2 regions of the Cohnella herbarum genome follow, and region 1 is predicted to be linked to the other one. Evidence: predicted binding sites of a transcription regulator. Region 1 holds the regulator's gene; the other holds the start of a gene.

What was found. The regulator Rex, encoded in region 1, represses fermentation and respiration genes when NADH is low (regulators of the CRP and FNR family bind a similar motif). The targets are predictions, from matches to a motif close to TTGTGAAATATTTCACAA.
Region 2: the regulator Rex is predicted to act here: its motif matches at 2,669-2,686, upstream of HH215_RS30025 (DoxX family membrane protein).

What each region holds. Positions count from the first base shown of each region.
Region 1 covers NZ_CP051680.1:984,075-988,661, forward strand. Annotated here, with positions in the region: gene dinG (ATP-dependent DNA helicase DinG, 3'-5' exoribonuclease type) at 1-2,181, shown strand, start outside; gene HH215_RS04160 (redox-sensing transcriptional repressor Rex) at 2,168-2,824, shown strand; gene HH215_RS04165 (amidohydrolase) at 2,821-4,125, shown strand; gene HH215_RS04170 (cell wall elongation regulator TseB-like domain-containing protein) at 4,122-4,587, shown strand, end outside.
Region 2 covers NZ_CP051680.1:7,135,268-7,139,854, reverse strand. Annotated here, with positions in the region: gene HH215_RS30035 (DHA2 family efflux MFS transporter permease subunit) at 1-1,247, opposite strand, end outside; gene HH215_RS30030 (PadR family transcriptional regulator) at 1,368-1,922, shown strand; gene HH215_RS30025 (DoxX family membrane protein) at 2,041-2,595, opposite strand; gene HH215_RS30020 (YpdA family putative bacillithiol disulfide reductase) at 2,759-3,778, shown strand; gene HH215_RS30015 (sensor histidine kinase) at 4,167-4,587, opposite strand, start outside.

The DNA of each region.
Region 1 (4,587 bases):
CAGCTCAACGAAATGGATTTCGAACAATACTTAGCGGCGGTTCAGGCGAATCTGAAAACGATGTTTCCTTCCTATGAGTCGAGGGAAGGTCAAGATATTATGTTTCAGGAAGTATTCGATGCGCTGCAAGAAGATTCGCATCTGCTGGTTGAAGCGGGAACGGGCACGGGCAAATCGTTAGGTTACTTGCTGCCTTCCCTCTATTATGGTCTGAAGGAAGAAAAAAAAGTCGTCGTTAGCACGCATACGATTCAACTTCAGGAACAGCTTAGGGAGCGGGATTTGCCTTTATTGCAGCAAGCGCTTCCGGTTCCTTTTCGCGCATCGGTGTTTAAGGGACGCAATAATTATCTTTGTTTGAGGAAGTTCGAGAGTCGTCAACAAATACCCGAGCATGCCTTCGGCAGGGAAGAAGCCGTGACCCGCGGGGGAATGACGGTATGGCTTGGCGAAACGACGAGAGGCGAATCCGAAGAACTGAATATCGGCGTTCGCAATAAGGAAGAGTGGGACGCGGTATCCAGCGATGCGGCGTCCTGTCTTAACCGAGCTTGTCCGTGGTTTAGAAGGTGCTTCTATCATCGGGCCAGACAAGAAGCCGGCAAAGCGGATTTAATCATTACGAACCATGCTTTGCTGTTCACAGATTTGAGAGCCGAGCATCGGCTGTTACCGGCATACGACCGGTTAATCGTAGACGAGGCCCATCATCTCGAAGAGGTAGCCAGTCATCATCTGGGTCAGAAGACGGGGCATTCCTCGTTAGCCATACCGTTGCAACGGGTGTGGAAAGATGCGAGAACGGGATTGCTCCCTCAGCTTATCGGTTCGGTATCGTCACTCGGAACGGGAGATTCGGGTGCTTGGACGGAGAAACTCGAATTGTTAGTGCCTAAAGTCCATGAGATTCGGGAAGCATGGGAACGTTGGATGGACGCATTGTTTCAATTGCTTACGGCCAACGCCGCAGCGGATGAAACAGGAAATCTCACTTTGCGACTGAAGCATGAGGACTTGCCCGAGCAATGGGAAAGTTTGTCCGTGGACGGCAACAACGTGATCCAGCTTCTATCGGATTTCATTCGGCCGCTGGAGAAGCTAACCGTCGATATGCGCGAAGATGCCGACGAGCTCAGCATGCAAGGGATGTTGACCGATTTAAGCGGCGTCTTAAAAGATTTGGCGAACATTAGGGCGGATACGCAATCATTCGTTACATTGGGCAAGCCCGAGTTCGTTTATTGGCTGGAAGGACATTCGCAGTACCGGGGCAGATCCGTATATATTTACGGCGTTCCCGCGGACGTAAGCGAATTGCTTAAAGAAGGAGTCTTCGACCGCAAGTCGAGCGTCGTTATGACTTCCGCTACCCTGACGATAGACAAATCATTTCGCTATGTCACTGAGCAGCTCGGATTGGACGAGGCGGAGAAGGGCGGAAGGCTCAAGACGGCGATGCTACCGTCGCCGTTCCGTTACCGCGAGCAAGCGCTCGTTCTTATCCCGCGGGACTTTCCCGGAATTAAGGGAAGAGACGGCGAGGCGGTGTTCATAAGCGCGCTGATCGATTCACTTCAGGAAATGGCGATTACGGTCGGAGGCCGTATGCTTGTGCTGTTCACCTCCCATCGCATGCTTAAGACCGTCTACGGCCCGCTCAAGGATCGCCTTGAGGCAAGCGGAATTCAAGTATTAGGCCAGGGCATGGATAGCGGAAGCCGAAGCCGGCTGACTCAACAGTTCGTGAAGCAGCCCGCCTCGGTGTTGCTTGGAACGAGCAGTTTCTGGGAGGGAATCGACCTTCCGGGCGATGCGTTAACCTGCCTTGCGATCGTAAGATTGCCTTTCCAACCGCCGAATCATCCGGTAGCCGAAGCCAAGTCGGAGAAGCTATTGGCCGAGAACAAAAATCCTTTCATGAAGCTGTCGCTTCCCCAAGCGGTGATTCGCTTCAAACAAGGCTTCGGCCGGCTCGTCCGTACGGCAACGGATCGAGGAATCGTCATTCTCTACGATACGAGGGTCATAGATACGAATTACGGCAAATATTTCTTATACTCGTTACCGGGTCCTAAGATGGAGCATTTGCCTACGTCGGCTATGGCCGCAAGAGTCAGCTCATGGTTAAATTCGGCCGCGTCCGCCGTCCAAGATGAGGGAGAGAAACATGAAGCCCATTAAAATTTCCGAAGCCGTCGTTAGAAGATTACCGATTTATTTGCGATTTCTGAACGAGCTTAGCTTCAGCAACATTCAAACGGTTTCCTCTCAGGAGTTAGGGGAGAAGCTTGATCTAAATCCGGCGCAGATTCGCAAAGATTTGGCGTATTTCGGCGAATTCGGCCGCAAAGGCGTTGGTTACAACGTGGATTATTTGATCGAGAAAATCCGTCATATTCTTAAATTGGACAAGACGATGAACGTTGCCTTGGTCGGAACCGGGAATCTGGGCCGAGCGTTATGCAATTACAGCATGTATATCAAAGATAATATGAAAATCGTAGCCGTTTTCGACGCGGACGAAAGCAAGAAGGGAACGCTTATCAATCGCTTAACCGTTCAGCCTATGCAGGATCTGTGCTCCTCGGTCGAACTATTGGATATTTCGGTGGGGATCATTACGGTGCCGGCAACGGAAGCCCAGAACGTAGCGGATCAATTCGTTGCCGCCGGCATACGCGGGATCTTGAATTTCGCTCCCGTCGTGCTCAAATCGTCTCCGGGCGTACGAATTCACAATGCGGATTTTACGGCTGAACTGCTTAGCCTAGCTTACTATATGGATCATAATAACGGATCAACGGAAGGAGACGAAACGAAATGACTCGTCTGCTAATTAATAATGGAACTTTCGTCACGATGGACGATCAACTCTCTAAATTTCAAGGTTGGATGGCCGTAGAAGGAAGTACAATCGCCGGATTGGGAGAGGGCGAGGCACCGGATAAGGAAAAAGAGTTAGCTTCGGAAGTCATGGACGGCAGCGGGCTGCTGTTCATGCCCGGTCTCGTAAATACGCACGGTCATGCCGGAATGTCGTTACTTCGCGGGTTAGCGGACGATCTTGCGCTACAGGATTGGCTGCAAAATCACATGTGGCCGACGGAAGCGAAATATACGGGCGATGACGTGTACTGGGGCTCTTCGTTGGCCGCGGCCGAAATGATTAAGAGCGGTACGACGACATTCGTGGACATGTATGATCATATGCATCGCGTAGCGGAAGTGGTAGAGCAATCGGGACTTCGCGCTAGCCTAACAAGAGGAGTTATCGGGTTATGTCCCGAAGACGTGCAGAAGGCTAAGCTCGCCGACGCTATCCAATTCGCCAAAGACTGGCACGGTCAAGCGGATGGACGAGTTAGCGTTATGATCTCGCCTCATGCTCCCTATACTTGCCCGCCGGATTTTATTTTGAAATTCGTCGAAGCGGCTCACGATCTCGATTTGCCTATGCACACGCATATGTCGGAGACGATTGCGGAAGTAGAGCAGAACGTTAGAGACTATGGTTTCCGTCCGGTAGAGCACTTGGATCGTCTCGGAATGTTTAGCCGTCCGACTCTAGTGGCGCACGCCGTTCATCTGAACGATGAAGAGATCGCGCTGCTTGCCGAACGTAATGTGGCCGTATCTCATAATCCGGTCAGCAACTTGAAGCTCGCGAGCGGAGTTGCCAGAGTGCCGGAGCTACTGAAAGCCGGCGTAACCGTCTCGCTAGGCACGGATAGCGCGGCAAGCAATAACAATCTGGATCTGTTCCAAGAAATCACGCTTGCGGCATTGCTTCATAAAGGGGTTTCAGGCGATCCGACGGTCATTCCGGCAGCAGAAGCGCTGCGCATGGGAACCGTGTACGGAGCCCGTTCCATTGGATTAGGCGATACGGTAGGGCAGCTTAAAGCAGGGATGAAAGCGGATTTCATCGCATTGTCTCTTACGAAACCACATTTTGTGCCGCATACGGATTACGTTTCTCATCTGGCCTATGCGGCAAGGGGCTCTGACGTCGCTCACGTATGGGTAAACGGGAAGCAATTGCTTCGCAACGGCCAACTGTTAACGCTTGACGAGGAGAAAATTCTCGCGGAAGCGGAGCGTTGCTTCCAGAGGTTACGGGGATGAATTTAAGCCGTAGTGAAGGACAACGGAAAATGCCTTCGCTTTCGCTCGGAAGATGGTTAATCGTATTGGCGGGTTTTATCGTGTTCGTCTTGGTGTCGGCGGTACTGTTCGTCCGTTCGGCCGATTCGGAGTATCGCAGCGCGGAGAAACAGGCGATTCGAATCGCCAAGGCGCAGGGAGGACTCGCGGAAGTAGACGAAGCGGTCAGCCATACGTGGGACGAAACGGTCTGGGTCGTCACCGGCAAAGATTCCGAAGGCACGGAGTGGATGATCTGGGAGCGCAAAGACGAGCTAATTAAGAAAAAGATAAGCGAGAATATTTCCGAGCAACAGATGCTCGCTAAATTTGCCGAAGAGCATTCCGGAACTCCGATTCGAATCATACCCGGATGGTTCATGAATGGTCCGGCATGGGAAGTTCGTTATTGGAACGAGAAGAGCCAAGAGCATCAGTCGTTGG
Region 2 (4,587 bases), 2.2 Mb from region 1:
GTCGTAAAGATGGCGATCGCGAACGAGCCGAACACGTTCCTCGTCCAGTTCATGATGGCGGACGCGTGACCGGACAATTCGCGAGGTACCAGTTCCATGCCCGCGTTGCTGGAAGGCATCATGACCAACGCGATGCCGAGGTTACGAACGATCATCCAGAATAAAATGTAGGAATGGGATACGTCGATGCTAAGCCAGCTTAACGTTAACGACCCTACGGATAACAGGACGATCCCCGTAACCATGAGCCAGCGCGGTCCGACGATCCCGTAGAGCTTGCCTACGATCGGCATCACGAGCGCCATGGCCAGCGAAGCCGGCAACAGGATAAGTCCGGTGTCCATCGCGGACACGTGCTGGATTCTTTGCAAGAATACCGGGGTAAGGAAAGTTCCCGAGTATAGGCTGATCGTCAGAATGTTGGCGATAATGAGATTTAGAGTATATCTGCCGTTCTTGAACACTCGTAAGTTCAATAGAGGCGTCTTGGCCGTAAGCTCTCTCCATATGAAAAGAACGAGAGTGATCGAACCCCCGACGAGCAAGGAGATAATTTCCCAAGAATCCCAGCCCCAATTATGTCCTTGTCCCAGCGCCAGCAACAAGGCCGAACTGCTCGCGATAACGGTAATGAGTCCGAATGCGTCGAAACTCTTGGGAACGCTAAGCCGATAATAAGGAATATAAGCGATGACGCACCAGATCGCGATTAAACCGATCGGCACGTTCATCAGGAACAACCACTGCCAATCGTAGTGTTCAAGCAGCCAACCGCTAAGCGTAGGCCCGAATGCCGGAGCCATCATGGAAGCCAGTCCCCATAACGCCATGGCCATCGGTTGTTTTTCCCTTGGTATAATCTGATAGATGATAGACATCGTTGCCGGAATGATCAATCCGCTGAACGCGCCCTGTAATACGCGGAACGCGATCAAGGACGATTCATCCCATGCGGCGGCGCATAACGCGGAAGATAACGTAAATCCGATCAACGAGAAGAGGTACAATCTCTTGTAGCTGAACTTCTCGCCCAAATAACCCACGATCGGCGCCGTCGTGCCCATGGCAAGCATAAAGCCGGTTAACGTCCATGTGATCGTATCCAATGACGTATCGAAATGGTCTTTCAAAATCTCCAAAGCGATGTTAATCGTGCTAGAAGCAAGAATACATAGGAACGAACCTATAAAAATTGCAACCATTACCGGTAGAAAACGTATTTCTTGATTGGTGTTGCCGCTGTTCATCTCTCTACTCCACACCCTCCACAGTACTATGTATATTTTTACATAAAAATTGGTACGGAGAATTATCATACTACTGGAATTACCATCTGTCAAAGTTTGTTATCGCCTGGAGGCTCGGACATGAATACCCTCTCTTATGGACTATTAAGCCTGATCTCCCACTCGCCTTTGTCCGGTTACGACTTGATGCTGAAGATCCAGCCGTTCTGGCCGGCCAAGCACAGTCAGATTTACCCGTTGCTCGCGAACATGGAGAAGGAAAACCAAGTGACGTTCGAACTGGTTTCCCAAAGCGACAAGCCGGACAAAAAAGTCTATTCCATAACGGCAGAAGGAATAGAATCGCTGAAGCTGTGGTTGACGGAGCCCGCTTCCGACCCGGTCATGAGGGACGAACTCATGCTTAAAGCCTATTGCGTCTCTTTCGTCGATCCGGCGATTTCCCGTAAGCTGTTCATTGATCGTCTGGAGTATTACCATATGAAATTGCAAAGGTACAAAGATAAGATCGCGAATATTCAAAAGGCCGATGGCTTGAAGGAAGGCGAAGTTCCTTCCTACCGCTCCCCCTTGTTCGGAGCTTATATTTTGCTTAACAAAGCGCTAATGAGCTGTCGAACCAATATCGAATGGTGCGAATGGGTACTTTCCGTCATACCCCCCGAGGAAAAATAAGACGCCATTCCTCACCGAGCGCGCTCGTAGCCCCGAGATAGATGGTTATTCAGGTAAAAGTCAAAAAAGACTGATCGTTCCGGCACAGGGAACGATCAGTCTTTTTTGCGTTATTTTATTACAAATGCGTGCGGGGAGTTAAGATGTCCCTATCTGCTTTGCCTCCTGCTCTGCGCTTGGTCACGGCCGCCCAGCCTTTACGAATCCATGGAAGCAGAACGTAGTCGAGCCCGAATTTCCCCGCGTTCGCCCCTCCCGCCAGCACGATCATTCCGATAAGCAGAAGCCAAGGATTAGTCGACACCGTTCCGGCGAACAAGAACAGGAAGTTCATCAGCACTCCGAAGAATGCGGCGGCGGCCGTTAATCCCCCTACGATAAGCCCCAAGCCGACCAGAAACTCCCCGACGGGAATCAAGAAATCGATCAGCTTCACGTTCGGCAGCGCGAAATGCTCCAAGAATGCCGTATACGTCGGGAAAATCGCTTCTTTGGTCGCTTTGTCCGCAATCGGATTCGCGACCGCGTTCTTCAAGAATCCCGCCGCGGTGAATGCTTCGCTTCCGGTTAATTTATGCCAGCCCGCCTCCATCCACTGCCAACCCAGATAGATGCGTATAAACGTAAACGCCACTGCTGCCCAGACGTTTTCCTTCAGAAATTTCGAAACCATAGCAGCCATCTCCTATTCGGATAATCTTATGTTGATCTTGCACCCTCATTATGCTCCCGTCGTCAAAAAGATAGTGTGAATAAAATCACAAACTATGTGTCGAAATGTTGAAGACAGCAATACGTGATACAATAGTCGAAAAACGTACTGGAGATTACCTGCGATGAAGGAAAACAACTCAAACTTAAACGCTAAGCAGGAGCAGGCCATTATCATAGGAGCCGGACCCTGCGGATTATCCGCCGCGCTCGAACTGCAAGCCATCGGGATCGAACCCCTGTTGCTCGAGAAAAACGCGGTCGTCCATTCCATCTATCAATATCCGACTTATATGAACTTCTTCAGCACCGCCGAATTGTTAGAGATCGGAGGCATTCCGTTCACGAGCCCGAACGACAAACCCTCTCGCCGCGAAGCGCTGCAATATTACCGGGACGTCGCTCTCCGTCGTCAACTGCGCATCCGCGCTTATGAAGCGGCAACTGCCATCCTACCTCAAGAAGACGGAGCATTCCGCGTGGAAACCTCCGACCGGTTCGGCGGAAAGCGCGTCTACGAGACGCCTTACGTCGTCGTCGCGACCGGCTACTTCGACCACCCGAACCTGCTTGGCATCCCGGGAGAAGAGCTCCCGAAGGTTACGCATTTCTTCGGCGAGGCGCATCCGTATACCGGGATGAAGGTGGCGATCATCGGCGGAAACAACTCCGCGGTGGACGCGGCGATGGAACTGTTGCGGGTAGGCGCCGAGATTACGGTCGTCTATCGAGGAGAAGACTATTCGCCCAGCATTAAGCCTTGGGTCAAACCGCTATTTCAGGGCATGGTTAATAAAGGGAATATCCGCATGATATTCTCTTCTCGAGTGGTCGGAATCGGGGAAAATACGATCACCGTTCAGCCGAACGATCAAGATAGCGAATCCTATACGCTCGATAACGATTTCGTGCTTGCATTGACCGGTTTTCGGCCAGAGCGAACATTGCTGACGGATGCGGGAGCGGAAGTCGATGCCGAGTCGACGATTCCGACCTTCGATCCGGAGACGATGGAATCGAATGTCCCCGGTCTATTCATCGCGGGCGTAATCGCCGCCGGACGGGAAGCGAACGAGATATTCATCGAAAGCGGACGCCACCACGGCGAGCTGATCGCTCGGCGTATCCGGCAACTCAGGGAATAGTGGCGCGGGAAAGGTGGGTGACGCTGGAAATTACTCGATTTAATCGAGTAATTCTCGTGAATTGGGCTTTACGGCGAAGAATTACTCGATTTTTTCGAGTAATTCTTGCGAGTTTGACTCTACGGCGAAGAGTTACTCGATTATTTCGAGTAATTCTCGTAAATTTGGCTCTACGGTGAAGAGTTACTCGATTTTTTCGAGTAATTCTCGTGAATTTGGCTTTACGGCGAAGAATTACTCGATTATTTCGAGTAATTCTTGCGAGTTTGGCTCTACGGCGAAGAGTTACTCGATTTTTTCGAGTAATTCTTGCAAGTTTGGCGCTACAGCCAAAGACGAAAGAGATACTCGATTCCTAATCGAGCATCTCGTTTCAATCTCGCTGAATTTATTTATTCGCCGCTTGAGGAAGGATCAGCGATACTTGAGTACCCGAGCCTGGCACCGAGCGGATGCGCAGCTCTCCTCCGATCGCACGAGCCCGCTCCTCCATGCTGAACAGTCCGACGCCTTTCGTACCGCCGTCTCTTGAGAAGCCTTTGCCCCGATCCTCGATCTTGACCTCGACGTAGGCTCCGTAGTCTTTCACCGCAACCGAGGCTTCCTCCACGTCCGCATGTTTGCCGAGATTCATCAACGCCTCTTGAATGATCCGGTAAATGGTCGTTTCCTCTTGTATGCTTAACCTTCTCCGCAGATCGGACGTAAACTGGACCCGAATTCCGTAATGCTTGGAATACGTATCGAAATAAGTACGCAACGCCGGGATGACGCCGAGATCGTCGAGAACGGACGGCCTAAGCTCCCAT